Regions from separate parts of the Paenibacillus sp. VT-400 genome, predicted to be linked through region 1. Evidence: predicted binding sites of a transcription regulator. Region 1 holds the regulator's gene; each other region holds the start of a gene.

Region 1 (5,266 bases):
ATGGTTAACGTTGTTTTAGCGGTTTCCGACTCCATGTGTTTTCACTCCGATCCAGGACTTGATAAGTAAGAGTAATTCATGTACAATCTCCATCGTTTCTCCTCTTGTAGAAGACAACAACTCCTTTAACTTCACCCCCACTACCAAATAGATAATCGCTAAATGTAAGCGATATCAATTTGATGTATTATGTAGAATCACACAATCCAATGTGCTTCACATCATTCATTAGCACTTACTAAGTGGTGTGATTTCCAAATCGGAAGAAGATATTCTAAAATATTAAGCGCTTACAATCAGTCGAAAATAATAAGCAATAACTCCCTGCCTCCATTTAATGAAGTAAGTCAAAAAGAAATTGCTTTATGACAATCTAAATACTAGTCATACTAGTATGTTAGTTATATTCTAATCCAGCTTCCCTCTAATTTCAATAACTTTTAGCAAAAAAAAATGGAGATCTCTTTTAACAAGGTAATTTACTCAACAAGCTCAAATAAAAAAACATTGGTAACTTCAAGAACGATATCATCGTTCATTGAAGCTTCCAATGTTTCAGGGTGCTGAGGAAAGATGTTATAACTGATTGCGCTTAGAAATTAGCAATAAGCTGATTTAATTCCGATAAATGTGTTATTTCATGGTCTGGCGCATACGTTTCATTGTTGGTCTTATGCTCACGGTTAATCCATACGGATTGGATGCCAGATGATAAAGCACCACGAATATCAGTCGTTAACTTGTCTCCAACCATCATGCTCTCTTCGGGTTTAACACCCAGTTTACTCAAAGCATGTTCAAATATCGACGGATCTGGTTTTCCTTTTCCGAAGTTACCCGAGATAATAATCTCATCAAAGAAAGGAGTTAATTCAGGTACACCATCCAACTTCTCTTGTTGCAAAGCAGGACAACCGTTTGTTAACAGCAACAGTTTGTACTTTCCTTGTAACTGACGCAAGGTATCCATCGTTTCTTCGTATACATGAGGTCTGGATCTCCGTTCTACTCCAAACTGCGCGGCAAGTTGTTCAGCAAGATCTTCCCGATCTATACCCAACTTCAACAAGCCACGACGCCAGGATTCTTTACGGTAAACTGGAGCAAGTTGTTCCAACTGACGGAACTCAGGTTGATCCCCACCAGTAAAGTTAGCCCAAAGGCCTTCAAACGGATTGATTCCAATCATTTTAGTAAAAGGAAAGGTTTCATATGATTCATACAGTCCACGTGCCTCATTACGAACAGCTTCTTCAAGTTCTTCTGGTTTAACCCCAGACTCTTTCGCTGCGATTAGACAAGTCTCATGAAAAGCTTCTCGAACACTACGCTCATCCCATAATAAAGTATCATCTAGGTCGAACAAAATCGCTTTTAACGCCATTCCGATCATCTACCCCTTTATGCAATAATTACTTTTCGACGGTTTCCACGGTGATCTGGTGTGCTTTCGCAAATTTCAGCAAACGTTCTGCAATCGCATCTGTATCGTAACGGTTCAATAACTTGGTGAACACCCATCTTTTCCCGCGACTGTTATGTTCGATAACAACTGTACCTGGTTCAATTCTGAATTTGACGATATCGTCAACCCCAATTGAACGTTCACGATTACCCTTCGTCGTTATAATCCGATTACTGCTAATCTTGATGTATGGACGTCGAAGCATGAAGATGACTGCCAAAAATACGTAAAGCAGCATGGTCACCCAGTCCCAAGTTGTCATTGGAGCTTGCACAAGGAACGTGCTCATAAACAGATACAAAAAGGCGAGACCAATCAAAAATATAGGGAACAAAAGACTGCGTCCCTTAAAGACTTCTTCACCTGGTGTACCTGTGATTGGTTGACCACTTTTTTTGCGTTGCTGATTTAACTGCTTGGAATTTTTCTTAACCGTTCTCTCGAACGAACGCGACATGAGAATCCCCCTTATGTGTCTTTGTATCGGCTTACATAATTGCAAACCAACATTTCCCCCTATAAATTGCACACTCAAAATAACAGGAAGAAACCTAAATATCATAATGATATCATTAGGTTTCGTTAGTGTTTGAGTTTGCCTTGGTGGCCTTTGTCATTCTCATCATCAACAATCTCAATGGTATCCAGTTGTTGTCTGAAATTGCTGCGAATATTACTCAAATAAATCTCTCTTAGCTCGGCACGTTCAGCAAGCTCTTCCTCCGACAATCCAGTGGACTTTTGCTTACGAGCCAATTCGTTAATGCGTGCTACCAGACTATCTATATCCAAGCTTGTCCCCTCCAAAAATACAAAGTCATATTAACTTTGCCATTATAAAGGCTGCTTGTCAAGCTGACACGCGCTAACACTCATTGATGTGCATTTTATTCTGCAAATTGCGGTAGAGCTAGTACTTGTCCCACTTGGATGGAAGTTGTATGAAGTTGATTCACTTTCTTAATTGCTTCTATATAAATACGTGTATCCATATTCGTCGGTTTATGTTCCAAAGAAATACTCCATAATGTTTCCCCTTGTGAAACAGCTATCTTTCCTCCAAGCAGAACATCATTCTCATTGCCAGCAAAAACAGTTAAAACGGTGCTGCATCCAATAAATATAATCATAGAGGTAATGGCTACCTTTAACATCCATGAAGAAATCTTGAAACGCGCTAAAACCTTCTTGTAGTTCCCTATGTTAGACTTCACCAGTTCCGAATTGATTGGTTCATAAATGCTTTGATAAGTAGAATATCTCATTAAATACCCGCCTCCAAACGTTTGTTCCTATCTGTTGAAATCAATATAACACGAACACTTGTTTTGTTCAATAGATTTTTAGAACAATTGTTCGCTTCTTTTTTAGAAGGAACAATATCTTATTTCAAGTACTTTTGCAAAACATTTGCAGTATTATGCTCTGACTTTTGGACAATTTCTGTTCTATAAGTTAAAAAACACTGATTTAATGCTATTTTATTTAGAACTTATGTTTGTACGAACGGAGGTTCTATGTTATAATTTTCCCAAACGTTACTAAAATGGGGTTGATACGGTATGTCGAAGATATCCAGCAGGCAGCAGGCTATTCTGGAGTTTATACGAAATGAAGTCCGGTTGAAGGGGTATCCTCCTTCCGTACGGGAAATTGGTGAAGCGGTTGGACTGGCTTCCAGCTCAACAGTACATGGACATTTGGATCGTTTGGAGAAAAAAGGTTTGATCCGACGCGACCCTACCAAGCCAAGAGCCATTGAGCTTTTGAGCCAGGAAGAATCTGAGCATTCTCATCAATTTGCTCATAGCGTTGCACGTATTCCTGTTGTTGGTAAGGTTACAGCCGGGGTTCCAATCACTGCAACCGAGAACATTGAAGACTACTTCCCTCTTCCTACACATTATGTAGGCGAACAGAAAGTGTTTATGCTTTCGGTAGTGGGAGATAGTATGGTGGAAGCTGGAATCGTTAATGGAGATTATGTTATTGTCCGCCAACAGCAAACTGCTGATAACGGTGATATCGTCGTTGCAATGACTGAAGACGATGAAGCTACAGTGAAAACGTTCTATAAAGAGAAAGATCATATTCGCCTTCAACCGGAGAATGCGACCTTCGAACCTTTACGTTTGAAACACGTTAGTATTCTGGGTAAAGTCATTGGCCTTTTCCGAGATATTCATTAATATTTAACTTGAGTAACAAAACTAGATGTAATGAAATACGAAAGAGGTTGCCCTGATGAACAGGACAACCTCTTTTTTCATGTTTATGTTATTTTAGCGGCTAATTATTTACTTCGTTTCAAAATACTCTTGTGATGCGAGAACACATCAAAGCTCTGTTGTCCGTGATATGAGCCCATACCGCTCTCTCCTACACCACCAAACGGGAGATAGTGTGAAGTCATATGAGAAAGTGTGTCATTAATACATCCACCACCGAAGGATACTTGATTCAGAACCTGATCCTGCAGTTGCTCATCCTGTGTGAAGAGATATAGTGCCAATGGTTTTGGCCGGCGAACAATCTCATCCAGCATAGGATTCAGGTCACTGTACGTAAATACAGGAAGAATCGGACCGAAGATCTCTTCTTGCATGACAGCTGATTCCCAGTTCACATCACCAATTACCGTCGGCTCAATAAGCAACTGCTCACGTACAGAACGCCCACCAATTAGTGTTTTGCCATCTGTGAGGAATTTCGACAACCGATCAAAATTACGCGCGTTGACAATATGCGGGAAATCAGAGTTCTGTAACACATCATCCCCAAATTTATCTTTGATCTCTGCGCTAATCAGATTAATCAGTTCATCATGAACTTGTTCATGCACAAGCAAGTAATCCGGAGCGACGCATGTTTGCCCTGCATTCAGGAATTTACCACGAACAATACGTTGGGCCACCAGCTTCAGATCTGCATCACTATGGACAATAGCAGGACTCTTGCCGCCCAACTCAAGAGTTACAGGTCAAGTGCTCCGCAGCTGCCTTCATAACAATGCGACCAACACCTGTGCTGCCTGTGAAGAAAATATAATCAAACTTCTCTTTCAACAATGCTGTGCTAGCCTCAACTTCGCCTTCCATAACCGCAATATACTCCTGAGGGAAGATCTCCTGAATCAGATCATACGTCAGACGAGATACGGCTGGTGTTAATTCAGAAGGTTTGATAACTGCACAGTTACCGGCTGCAATTGCTCCAATCAGTGGACCAAAGGCCAGTTGGAAAGGATAGTTCCAAGGTGCAATTATAAGAGCCACCCCGTATGGTTCAGGGTAAATGGTACTCACCCCATCCGGCATAGCCGAATTGGTTGGGACTTGTTTTGGTGCAGCCCATTCCTGCAGGTGTTCTAATGCAAAATCCAGTTCACCCAGAACAATGCGAATCTCGGAACCGTAAGCTTCCGCCTCTGATTTGTTCAAATCTGCCCGAAGTGCATCTTGAATCCGTTGCTGATACTTTTCAATTCCTTTTCTAAGCTGTTGAAGCGCATTAATCCGATAATCAATATTTTTAGTTTGACCTGTATAAAAAAATGTACGTTGTTCTGTCACCAGTTGTTTTGCCTGATCCATATTAACATCTCCAATTAATTATTTAAAATTAAATTGTTCAAAATTCAATTAAAGTATACCTCTTCTATATGAAACTTTCAACATACAAATGAAACATCCATATTGTATGTATTTGAACGATGGTTGGAATTTTGAAAGAGTGAAAGCTAGTATTCCTTTCTATTTCGTGGCTATCAAGTTGCCTTATGAGGGTGCTATGTAAGTCTTT
Region 2 (5,266 bases), 330 kb from region 1:
CGTATATAAATAATGCATAATCGTCTCAGAGGAAGCAGGGTCAAGACTGGCTATGGGTTCATCTGCCAATATCAAGTCCGGCTTTTGAGAAAGTGCACGTGCAATACCCACTCTCTGCTGCTGACCTCCACTGAGTTCATCTGCCCTCTTATACATCTGCTCATGTAAACCAACACGATGAAGCATAAGCTTGGCGGCTTCTGTATCTGCTTTTGAGTAAAGACCCAGTGCCCCTTTCAGCGGATTCATGTAGCCTAATCGTCCATGCAGCACGTTATTAAGAACGGACACGCGGGTGACCAAATTATATCCCTGAAAGATCATGCCCATATGGCGGCGAAGTTCACGGAGCTTTTTACCCTTGATGCCCATTGTTTCATTACCTTTAAACTGAATCTTTCCGTTTGTCGGCTCGATCATTCGGTTCAGGCTGCGCAGCAATGTGCTTTTCCCGGCTCCGCTCGGTCCAATGACAACAACGAATTCTCCAGCATTAATTGTTAGGTTCAAGTTATCAAGTGCTTTTGTTCCGTCGGGATATACCTTGGACAACCCTTCCACCTGTAAAAGTGTCATTTTAATTCCTCCTTCTCTCAAGTTTGAATCCTACTTCTTCAGCAGTTCCTCAGGGGACATATCCAGTGCTTTGGCGACTTCCCGGATTGGATCAAAGTCACTGTCACTGCCTTCTACAAAGCGGGCTGCACCGACACTTTCCAGGAATTTGGGATTTTTCGTATCGTAATCCAGCATAAGATCACGCAGCTGTGTAACCAATTCCTCTGGCAAGTCTTGACGATAAAGCAGTGGAGCTCCACCGACGATCGGATCGGATTTGGCAATCACGCGGAAATCCTCCTCTTTAATAAGTCCTGATTCTGCCATCATCGGCACCATGAGACTTGACGTCCCAATCCCATCTGCATTACCGTTTGCCAGTGCAAGCAGTGATTTGTCATGTCCACCGGAGAACGCTACACTGCCGAAAAAGGAATCCAGTTCCTTATTGGAAAGACCAAGTTCTTTCATTAATGTGGCACGTGGGTACAGATTGCCTGATGTTGATGCCGGATCGGCAAACAAAAAATCTTTTCCTTTTAGGTCCTGTACACTTTGATATGGAGAGTCCTTACGAACAAGAATGACCGTATTCGATTGTTGATCACTTTCGGAACGGACAAGCAGTTGGGCATTGGCTCTTTCCGTAGCGATGATGTAACCAAACGGCCCGATCAGTCCAACTTCAATTTTGCCTGCACGTAGGGCTTCGATAACCATGTTATAATCTTCTGCTACAAAAATTTCCGCAGGAATGCCGGTTGCTTCAGTAATGTCTGTTGCAAGCTGTTCCTGAGAACGGTTCATCTCGCCCTCTTCGCTTGGCATAATACCGATTCGGATTACTTCTGGCATTCCGCCTTCACTGGAGCTTGAACTTGCTGATGCCCCGCATCCAGACAGGATGACAAGCATAAATACAAGCGAGAGGATCAAGCTTTGATAACCTTTACGTTTACTATTTTTCACAATGTATACCCTCCTGAAATTTGGTTGCTTCCATACCGAATTATCTGGTACACAAGTAGGATACAAGTTGAATGTAAGAAGAGTGATTTGGTGAATCACCGAATTTGTAAAACATTTATCGGACTATGTTTTGTCAATTTCAGCAATCTGTACAAGTTCTTATCCTTGGCTCGGAACACGAAACTTGTATCGATAAACAAAAAAGCCGCTAATATAGCGACTTCAAAGGGAATATGTTCTTGCTCTTCGCCGACAGATTTTTATTTATTTTATTCTTTATTTTCAACTACAGACTTTTCAGAAACTCAACATATATTTTCTATGACATAGAGACAAAAAATACCGACCCTTCAACTTCAAAGGTCGGTTTACCCATATGGGAGAAGAAAACAATGGTCATAACTGCATTATCTCCACCCTATGAAGTTTAATACCTTATTCGCTTGAACTCCATGTTCATGTGGGCAATTCAGTAATATCAACGTTCATATGTTCAGTAAGCATTAAGGTTACATCCACTTTCACTTTGCTCCATAATAATGTCATTTTATGAATGTAACCTCTCACCGAATAATCTACCGTTAAACTCAGCTCAGATCTCACTTCATCTATGATTTTAATATGATGTTCCTTTAGCCTTTGCTTTGATTTGTACATTTCTAAAGCTATTTTCTTTTGGGTACCGTCCAGGTAGTCAACATACACAGATTTCATTTTGAAGTTTGAAGCGTATATTTTATGCTTATCTACCTCCAGAGCACCTAACAGATAAGGGAGCTCCACTACCCTCTTTACGAGTGAAAGTTCCTCCAAAGTCTGTCGCACTTTACACGCCTCCTTCTTCAAGTTTTACAGCGACCAATTGATCAAAATCGACCCATTCAAATCCATTCTCCATTTCAATTTTGATTTTCTTTCCAAAGGTACTGACTGAAGTGACGATCCCGTGTATATACCGATTGCCTGACTCAGTAAATATTGCAAAGGTGGCTTGCAATGTATAATTGAGCGACATATCTATATTTTGTGTAATAATCTCCCACTCATCTTCATGGATCAGCGGTTTCGTTAGATAATGAACTTGAGTACGATGCTGTATAATTCGTTCTTTATGTTGAGGAAGCATCATGCGGCTCGATTCCCATAATCCATTGGCCTCCAGTTTTTTGCTCATTTATAATGCCCCCCAATTTTAGATGCTCGATCGATCGCTTGACCCGCAGCCGTAATGGAGCTCGCTCGTAGAATGGCAATGTCGCCAAATCGATCCTTAATGTCGTCCATAACCTGATCAATGGCCCGTTTCTGCTCTTGATCATCAAAAAAAGAAAGTTGATATGTATCCGCGTTGGATAATTGAGACAGGGATACGCCTACACGGCGCACAGGTTGCCCATCCCAGTGTTGATGAAATATGCGTTTGGCTATCTTGCATACATCAACGGTTATGTTTGTAGGATCAGACAGTTTAACCTGCCTGTGAAAACCAGTGGGGTGGTCAAAATCCGCTCCAGACACACTCACGGAAACGACACTACCCATCAGTCCCTTTCGGCGGGCTCTTCTGCATACTTCAGTGCAGATATCGAGAATAACCACTTCGATCTCCCAAGCCTCTGTGAAATCTCTAGGCAGGGTCATTCCGTTTCCGATATCCTTTTGTGTACTGTGCGTGTTGACGGTTACCGGCGAATTGTCGAGTCCATTTGCGACTCGCCAAATGACTTCTCCATTAACACCCCACTTACTTCTTAACTTGGAAAGAGGCGTATTCGCCAGGTCTCTAATGGTTCGGATGCCCATCTTCCACAGATGTTTTTCCATTCTTGAGCCGATCCCCCACATATCGCGGATGGGCTTATCTCCAATGTGGAGGTGTAATTCCTCTTTCTTTAAGTGGAAAATACCCCCCTCTGCTTTTTTAGCGATCATATCACAGCACAATTTACTGATGATTTTGTTTTCACCAATGCCAGCTCTTGCGTAAACGCCTGTTTCATTATAGATTTTGTCTTGAATTTGCTTGGCCAAATCGACTGGATCATTACCGAATAGATGCATAGACCCTGTAAAATCAGCGAATAATTCGTCTATACTGTACGGTTCGACCAGATCGGTAAACTCCTCAATAATGGACATGATTTGAGTGGATACTTCGATGTATTCTTGCATGTGTGGTCTCACAATGATCAGTTCAGGGCACTTCTGAAGAGACTGCCAGAGTGGTTCCGCGGTAGACACACCCTTCGCTTTGGCTAGTGGACAAGCGGCAAGGATAATTCCAGAGCGTCTTGCGGGGTCTCCCGCAACAGCTAATGGTCTATTTTTGTATTGAGGCATTTTTGCCTTTTCGACTGAAGCATAAAAGCTCTGCATATCAATGAGCATAATGGTTCGTTGCTTAGTCAACACTGTAATCACTCCTGTACTTTTGAGAACGTATGTTTGTATATATTATAGACCGAACACACGTTCTTTATGCAAGAGGTAAATATTTATAATTAGCTTTTGAAAACCCTTGGACACCATAATGAACTGTAGACTGGATATTGTCAGCCACTGTAGCCATCCAAATAATTAATTCTTAGTTTTATTATTGATGCACAAAAAACCAAGTACTTGTCTCACAAAGTGATAAGTACTTGGTCTATTTGATGGAATTTAAAGATTGGATCATCTTTCGTTCGAGTGCAAATTATATTTCCAAATCCAATCTTTCCCCGTTGGATTCAATCACCTTTTTATACCAGTGGAAACTGTCCTTTTTACTTCTTTTCAGGGTACCTCCGCCCTCGTTATTCTTATCTACATAAATGAATCCGTAGCGTTTCTCCATTTCGCCAGTTGAGGCACTAACGATGTCGATGCAACCCCAAGCCGTGTAGCCGATAAGATTAACGCCATCGAGGATAGCTTCTCTCATTTGTTCGATATGATCTCGCAGGAAATTGATTCTATACGTATCATGGATAGAGCCATCCTCTTCGATGATATCAACCGCTCCCAGACCATTTTCAACGATCATTACAGGGATTCTATACCGATCGTACACATGATTGAGTACGTAACGAAGTCCAACTGGATCGATTTGCCATCCCCAATCATTTGCCTTCAAATAAGGATTTTTGAATCCACCAAAGACATTCCCCTGGGTCTCATCACCTTCTGGGCGGGTACCCACTACATGAGACTTGTAGTAGCTGAAGCTATAGAAATCAACACAGCCTTGTTTTAGCACTTCTACGTCCTCTTCTGCCATCTCAATCTGAATATTGTTCTCATTAAAATATCTTTTGGCAAAGTCAGGGTATTCCCCTCTAACTTGCACGTCGCTGCTCAGCATATTGTTAATCTGATCCATTCTCAGAGCCTTCAACATATCTTCCGGTTTACATGTACTTCCGTAACCATGACTATAATTAATCATACAACCGATTTGGAACGCCGGATTAATCTCATGAGCAAGTTTGACAGCTTTTGCACTTGCTATAAATTGATGATGTAAAGCCTGGAATCTTAATTGCGTACTATCCACAACCGTATTGTTAAATACACCACTATCATCAACTAATAATGCCCCTGCTATATATGCTCCTGCTGGAACAATTAAACTATTGATCTCATTAAATGTAATCCAGTACTTCACGACATCCTTGTAACGGGTGAAAATGGTCTCACAATACCGTACGTAGCAGTCGATCATCTCTCTGGAAGCCCAGGCATTGAATTTCTCTGTTAG
Region 3 (5,266 bases), 1.5 Mb from region 1:
ACTCTAGTCTGCTAATCCCATAACAACGCTTCGTCATCTTCAGGGTCCCCAGCCTCATCTTCTTCAATTAAACAATTCACGACCTTGCGCACCATATCCATTGAAAAACCACGTCTCATTAGGAAGGGAAGCGTTTTATTTTTTTTCTCTTTGACGTCCCCTTTGACCTGATTCCATTTTTTGCGTCCGGCACTCAAGGCAGTCTCAAATTCCGCATCTGTACTGATCCCTTCTAGTGCCTCAACAATGAGATCATTGGCAATGCCCTTTTGACGCAGCTCTTGCCTTATCCACAGTTTTCCCTTCCGCTTGCCCTCCATACGCTGTCTTGTCCATTCCTTCGCAAATAGATCGTCATCCACCAGGTTCTCCCGCTCAAGCCGATCCAGCGCCTCTTCAATCAAAGGTGCAGCAAACTCCTTCTGACGAAGTTTCTGACTTAATTCATGGCGCGTACGTGGCTTATGCTCCAAAAAACGCAGAGACTGTGCATACGTCCGCTGTCGCTCATCAGCTACAATGATTTCCTCCAGATCCTTCTTCATAAACGTATTACCTTGAGTCATCCTGTATTTAATCATCACATCTTCAAGAACCGTAATGGAGTGGATGCCAAAAGTGATTCGATAACGAGCTTGCCTGCTCTTCGTTCGTTCTACACGTGTAATAATAAGTTCTTCGTTGTCCGGAAATTGGGATAGGCCATCCTGTTCTGCTTCTTCATATAAATCCTCGTCATGTTGATCCATTCTGGTCTCCCCTTTCATAACATTTTCATTCTGACTACGCCAAGCACATCTTCACATAAGACAAAGAACACCAATAACACAAAAGACCGGGAACTCTGCCCGGCCTTTACTCCACAGTTAGCGTGCTAACAGCCCCTGTCCATTGGGACAGGGGCTGTTAGACAGCACGAGTACTCCCACTACAATCCATTATCCAGATTGATCCAAGCTCAATCAGATAAGTTTACGGAGTCCAGTGGGGAACACCCTCAGGGTCCTCCCTACAAGAGAGGTTTTGAGAGATTACTCGTTGATTTCAAACAATTCTTGTTCTTCTGCTGCTTCTTTTTGTTGCTCTTCACTAGTTGGCGCAGGAACTGCAGTAACCAAGTTACTGGCTACACGAATTTTTTGTTCAATGATGTCAGCAATATCTTTATGCTCTTTCATGAACTGCTTTGCGTTCTCACGGCCTTGTCCTAAACGCTCGCCTTCGTAGGAGTACCAAGCACCACTTTTATTAACGATGTCCAGCTCTGTACCAATGTCAATGATACTGCCTTCTCTCGAGATACCCTCGCCATACATGATATCCACTTCCGCTTGTTTAAACGGAGGTGCCACTTTGTTTTTAACAACTTTAATACGAGTACGGTTACCAATCATGTCATTGCCTGATTTGATACTCTCAATACGACGCACATCCAGACGTACTGTGGAATAAAACTTCAGAGCACGACCACCAGGTGTTGTTTCCGGGTTACCAAACATAACGCCAACTTTCTCACGAAGCTGGTTAATGAAGATTGCGATTGTTTTGGATTTGCTGATTGCACCAGACAGTTTACGCAGCGCCTGAGACATCAAACGCGCTTGCAAACCAACGTGTGAATCACCCATTTCGCCTTCAATCTCTGCTTTTGGAACCAATGCGGCTACAGAGTCAATAACGACGATATCTACTGCACCACTGCGTACAAGAGCTTCTGCAATTTCCAGCCCTTGCTCACCCGTATCTGGCTGAGACAGAAGCAATTCATCAATATTAACACCAAGTTTGCTTGCATATTGTGGGTCAAGAGCATGCTCGGCATCGATAAATGCAGCTTGTCCACCCGCTCTTTGTACTTCAGCGATAGCATGCAATGCTACGGTTGTTTTACCAGAGGATTCAGGTCCATATATTTCAACAATACGGCCTTTAGGCAAGCCGCCTGTTCCTAATGCAATATCCAAAGCCAAGGAACCACTGGGAATAATTTCCACATTCATATGAGTGGACTCACCCAGTTTCATGATGGATCCTTTACCAAATTGCTTCTCTATTTGACGGAGCGCCATATCAAGCGCGGCACGACGGTCTGACAATAAGCTCACACCCTTTACTGTTTATAAGATAATGATACCTTGTTTTAACACGTTTGCCAAGCTTTTTTTCGAACATACATTCGTTTTTTTTGTAAAGGCCGAGGCGCCTCTTCCTCAAGGAAACTTTCCATTAAACAGAAAAAAGAACCGTAAACAAGGCTGTAAAGCCTAATTCTACGGTTCTTCCGTCTTCCTTAATTATACTTGCTTGGAACTGTAAATGCAATCGAAGCTATTAACTAATCAATCCATCGCCACAAGTTTTTGCCATAAGCGATAGAGAATCGCTTTGGCTGAACGAATGCGAACCGTCTCGCGATTACCATTAATACGCAGCTCATGAATTTCCGTCTCTTTTCCACGTTCAGCAAGAGCGATGAAGACAAGTCCCGGTGGTTTGCGTTCCGAATATCCCGGTCCAGCTACACCGGTAACAGCCAAGCCAAAATCAGCATCACCAATCATGCGGACCTGCTCAGCAAGCACTTTTGCAACCTCAGGACTTACCGCCCCAGGCGCATCTTCACCTTCCAGATAATCATGAGGCACATTCAGCAGCTTTTCTTTAATTTCATTGGAGTAACAAACAATTCCACCTTTGAGCATTGATGCGCTTCCGGGTACAGAGGTCAGACTTTGCATGACAAGCCCTCCTGTACAGCTCTCAGCAGCGCTGAGCGTCAGCCCCATGTCAGACATCATGGTTACAATCGTGTACTCTATAGGCACATCCTCGTTCGCGTAGAGATGTTCTGTCAAACGCTCCCGAATCTGAACCTCCATCGCATCCAGCTTCAGCTTCGCCTCTCCCTCACTCGCAGCCTTTGTGGAGACACGTACCGTAACTTCGCCTTCGCTCGCGTAAGGAGCAATCGTAGGGTCTGTCTGCGCGTCAATCAGATCCAGAAGTCGATCTTCAAGAGCAGATTCACCAATACCTGCGAATTTGAGCATTCGGGAATAGATCGGCATCTCTTCTGTGAGTACATGCTGGAACAGCCAAGGTTTGACTTCCTGTTCAAACATTGGAATCAACTCTTTAGGTGGTCCAGGCATCACAACATAATATTTGTCATTGTCAGAAATCGCATTTCCTGCCGCAAGGCCCGTTTCATTGGCCAGAGGTGTTCCGCCATCAATAACGATCGCCTGACGTCGGTTATTCTCTGTCATATCCACATTACGATCTCTGAAAAAGCTCTCAATTTTGTCCATTGCCATTCGATCTGTATGCAGTTTCCGGTTAAGAACAGCTGCGAGCGCATCCTTGGTCAGATCATCTTGGGTAGGTCCGATGCCACCGGAAAATAAAATAACGTCTGCACGGCTCTGCGCAATGCGAATAGCTTCACTAAGTCGGTTCAGGTTATCCCCAACCACCGTTTGGAAATATACATCGATCCCCATCGCAGCCAATTCACGGGATAGGTATCTGGCATTGGTATTGACGATTTGTCCAAGCAGTAGCTCTGTGCCAACTGCAATGATTTCTGCCTTCATTGAGCATCCTCCTGTACACGTGGTGAGTGATCAAAGGGCAATAGGATAATTTCCTATTGCCCCTGACCCAATGCTTCCTTCATGATTACCCATTTAAGAACAAACCATTATGCTTTTGTTAAATGAAGCAGGTTTTTGTTTTTGATAAAGTAATCGATACCCGACCAGATGGTAATAAGCGCTGCTGCCCATACCGCGATAATATCGACGTGAATACCCGTGTATGAAAACGGGAAATTGTTCAACAGCAACAGCACAATCGCCACAATCTGCACTACAGTCTTCAGCTTGCCCCAAGCACTGGCGGCAACAACCGAACCATCCAGCAATGCAATTTGACGCAAGCCGGTAACTGCAAATTCACGACTAATAATCACAACTGCAATCCAGGAATCCAGCTTGCCCATCTCCACAAGCGAGATCAAAACTGCAGTAACCAGCAGCTTGTCTGCGAGTGGATCGAGCAGTTTCCCCAGATTGGTAACCATGTTATTTTTCCGCGCAAGGTATCCGTCAATTCCATCTGTGCTTGCGGCGATGATAAAAATAACAGCAGCAATCAGTTGATTATACGGAAGCGACAAGCTTCCAAGCTGCAACGGCTCTGGATAAAATGGAAAATCCACGAGCAGGAACACCATCAAAAAAGGGATTAAGCAAATTCGTGCAAGCGTAATCCGGTTGGGTAAATTCACAAGACGCCCTCCCTCATATCCTCCATTACTCCAAACAATCATCATAATCCCGTTATCATCATCCGGAACATGAAATGTACAATTTCAATGTCAATCCATATTAACATGATCCCACTATGTAGAAACGCAAAAAATAAAGTCAACCGCTCAAAAGCAAAACGCTTTAAACGTTCCGGTGACTTCCAGAAGATGTACTGCTTTTCACAAAGTCAGCAAACGATGAGGACTGGACTTGATGCTTGACTGCCAGCAATGCACACTTAGTATAATATACGCCCAATACCGTGTCAAAAAACACTTTTGCTACAAAAAGGCCTTATTACTTGAAATTTGTATATTGCAAATCCAGAGGCAGGTTAGCACCATTTAGCAACTGCATGACAGCTTGCAAATCATTTTTACTCTTACCAGTTACCCGAAGTTGATCTCCCTGAATCTGACTCTTCACCTTCATCTTGGAATCCCGAATCAGGATATTGATTTTCTTGGCGATGTCCTGATCAATCCCCTGTTTAAAATTCAAACGCTGGCGGACTGTACCAGAAGACGCTGGCTCTACCTTTGCGTAATCAATGTTTTTCAATGGTAGACCACGCTTCGCCATTTTGGATTGAAGCACGTCAATGACAGCCTTGAGTTTGGTCTCATCATCAGATACGATCGTTAACGCATCCTTATCCAGTTTCAGGCTGCTCTTGCTGCCCTTGAAGTCATAACGAGCGCCAATTTCTTTCTCGGTTTGTGTAACGGCATTTGTCAGTTCTTGCAAGTCCATTTTGGACACGATATCAAATGAATTTTCTGAGCTCAAACCAGTCACCCTTTCAGTTAATCGTATGTTCTGTAACATTATAGAGGATACCTTAAGCAAAAGTCTAATTTCAAGCTGTTTTACACAAAGAAAAAAGCATTTTTGGCTTCCACTTCAAGTGGTTGCCAAAAATGCTTGCTGTTCCAGCTTCCAACCTAATAGCG

The links. The regulator LexA, encoded in region 1, represses DNA repair genes until DNA is damaged. The targets are predictions, from matches to a motif close to CGAACATATGTTCG.
Region 2: EL84_RS22640 (DNA polymerase IV) is a predicted target of LexA. The motif match lies at 3,962-3,975, and genes of this name have one in related genera.
Region 3: recA (recombinase RecA) is a predicted target of LexA. The motif match lies at 2,166-2,179, and genes of this name have one in related genera.

Annotation. Positions count from the first base shown of each region.
Region 1 is NZ_LELF01000067.1:3,068,968-3,074,233, forward strand. Features, by position in the region: gene EL84_RS24115 (ABC transporter permease) at 1-2, opposite strand, end outside; gene EL84_RS24120 (HAD family hydrolase) at 593-1,384, opposite strand; gene EL84_RS24125 (hypothetical protein) at 1,413-1,922, opposite strand; gene EL84_RS24130 (DUF896 domain-containing protein) at 2,048-2,257, opposite strand; gene EL84_RS24135 (LysM peptidoglycan-binding domain-containing protein) at 2,353-2,730, opposite strand; gene lexA (transcriptional repressor LexA) at 3,028-3,654, shown strand; gene EL84_RS32760 (aldehyde dehydrogenase family protein) at 3,759-4,430, opposite strand; gene EL84_RS32765 (aldehyde dehydrogenase family protein) at 4,432-5,058, opposite strand.
Region 2 is NZ_LELF01000067.1:2,736,592-2,741,857, reverse strand. Features, by position in the region: gene phnC (phosphonate ABC transporter ATP-binding protein) at 1-576, opposite strand, end outside; gene EL84_RS22655 (phosphate/phosphite/phosphonate ABC transporter substrate-binding protein) at 607-1,527, opposite strand; gene EL84_RS22650 (hypothetical protein) at 1,984-2,352, opposite strand; gene EL84_RS22645 (YolD-like family protein) at 2,354-2,701, opposite strand; gene EL84_RS22640 (DNA polymerase IV) at 2,698-3,915, opposite strand; gene EL84_RS22635 (glycoside hydrolase family 1 protein) at 4,223-5,266, opposite strand, start outside.
Region 3 is NZ_LELF01000067.1:1,550,069-1,555,334, reverse strand. Features, by position in the region: gene EL84_RS17720 (regulatory protein RecX) at 12-749, opposite strand; gene recA (recombinase RecA) at 1,032-2,096, opposite strand; gene EL84_RS17710 (competence/damage-inducible protein A) at 2,340-3,596, opposite strand; gene pgsA (CDP-diacylglycerol--glycerol-3-phosphate 3-phosphatidyltransferase) at 3,704-4,291, opposite strand; gene EL84_RS17700 (YajQ family cyclic di-GMP-binding protein) at 4,611-5,102, opposite strand; gene EL84_RS32295 (hypothetical protein) at 5,258-5,266, opposite strand, start outside.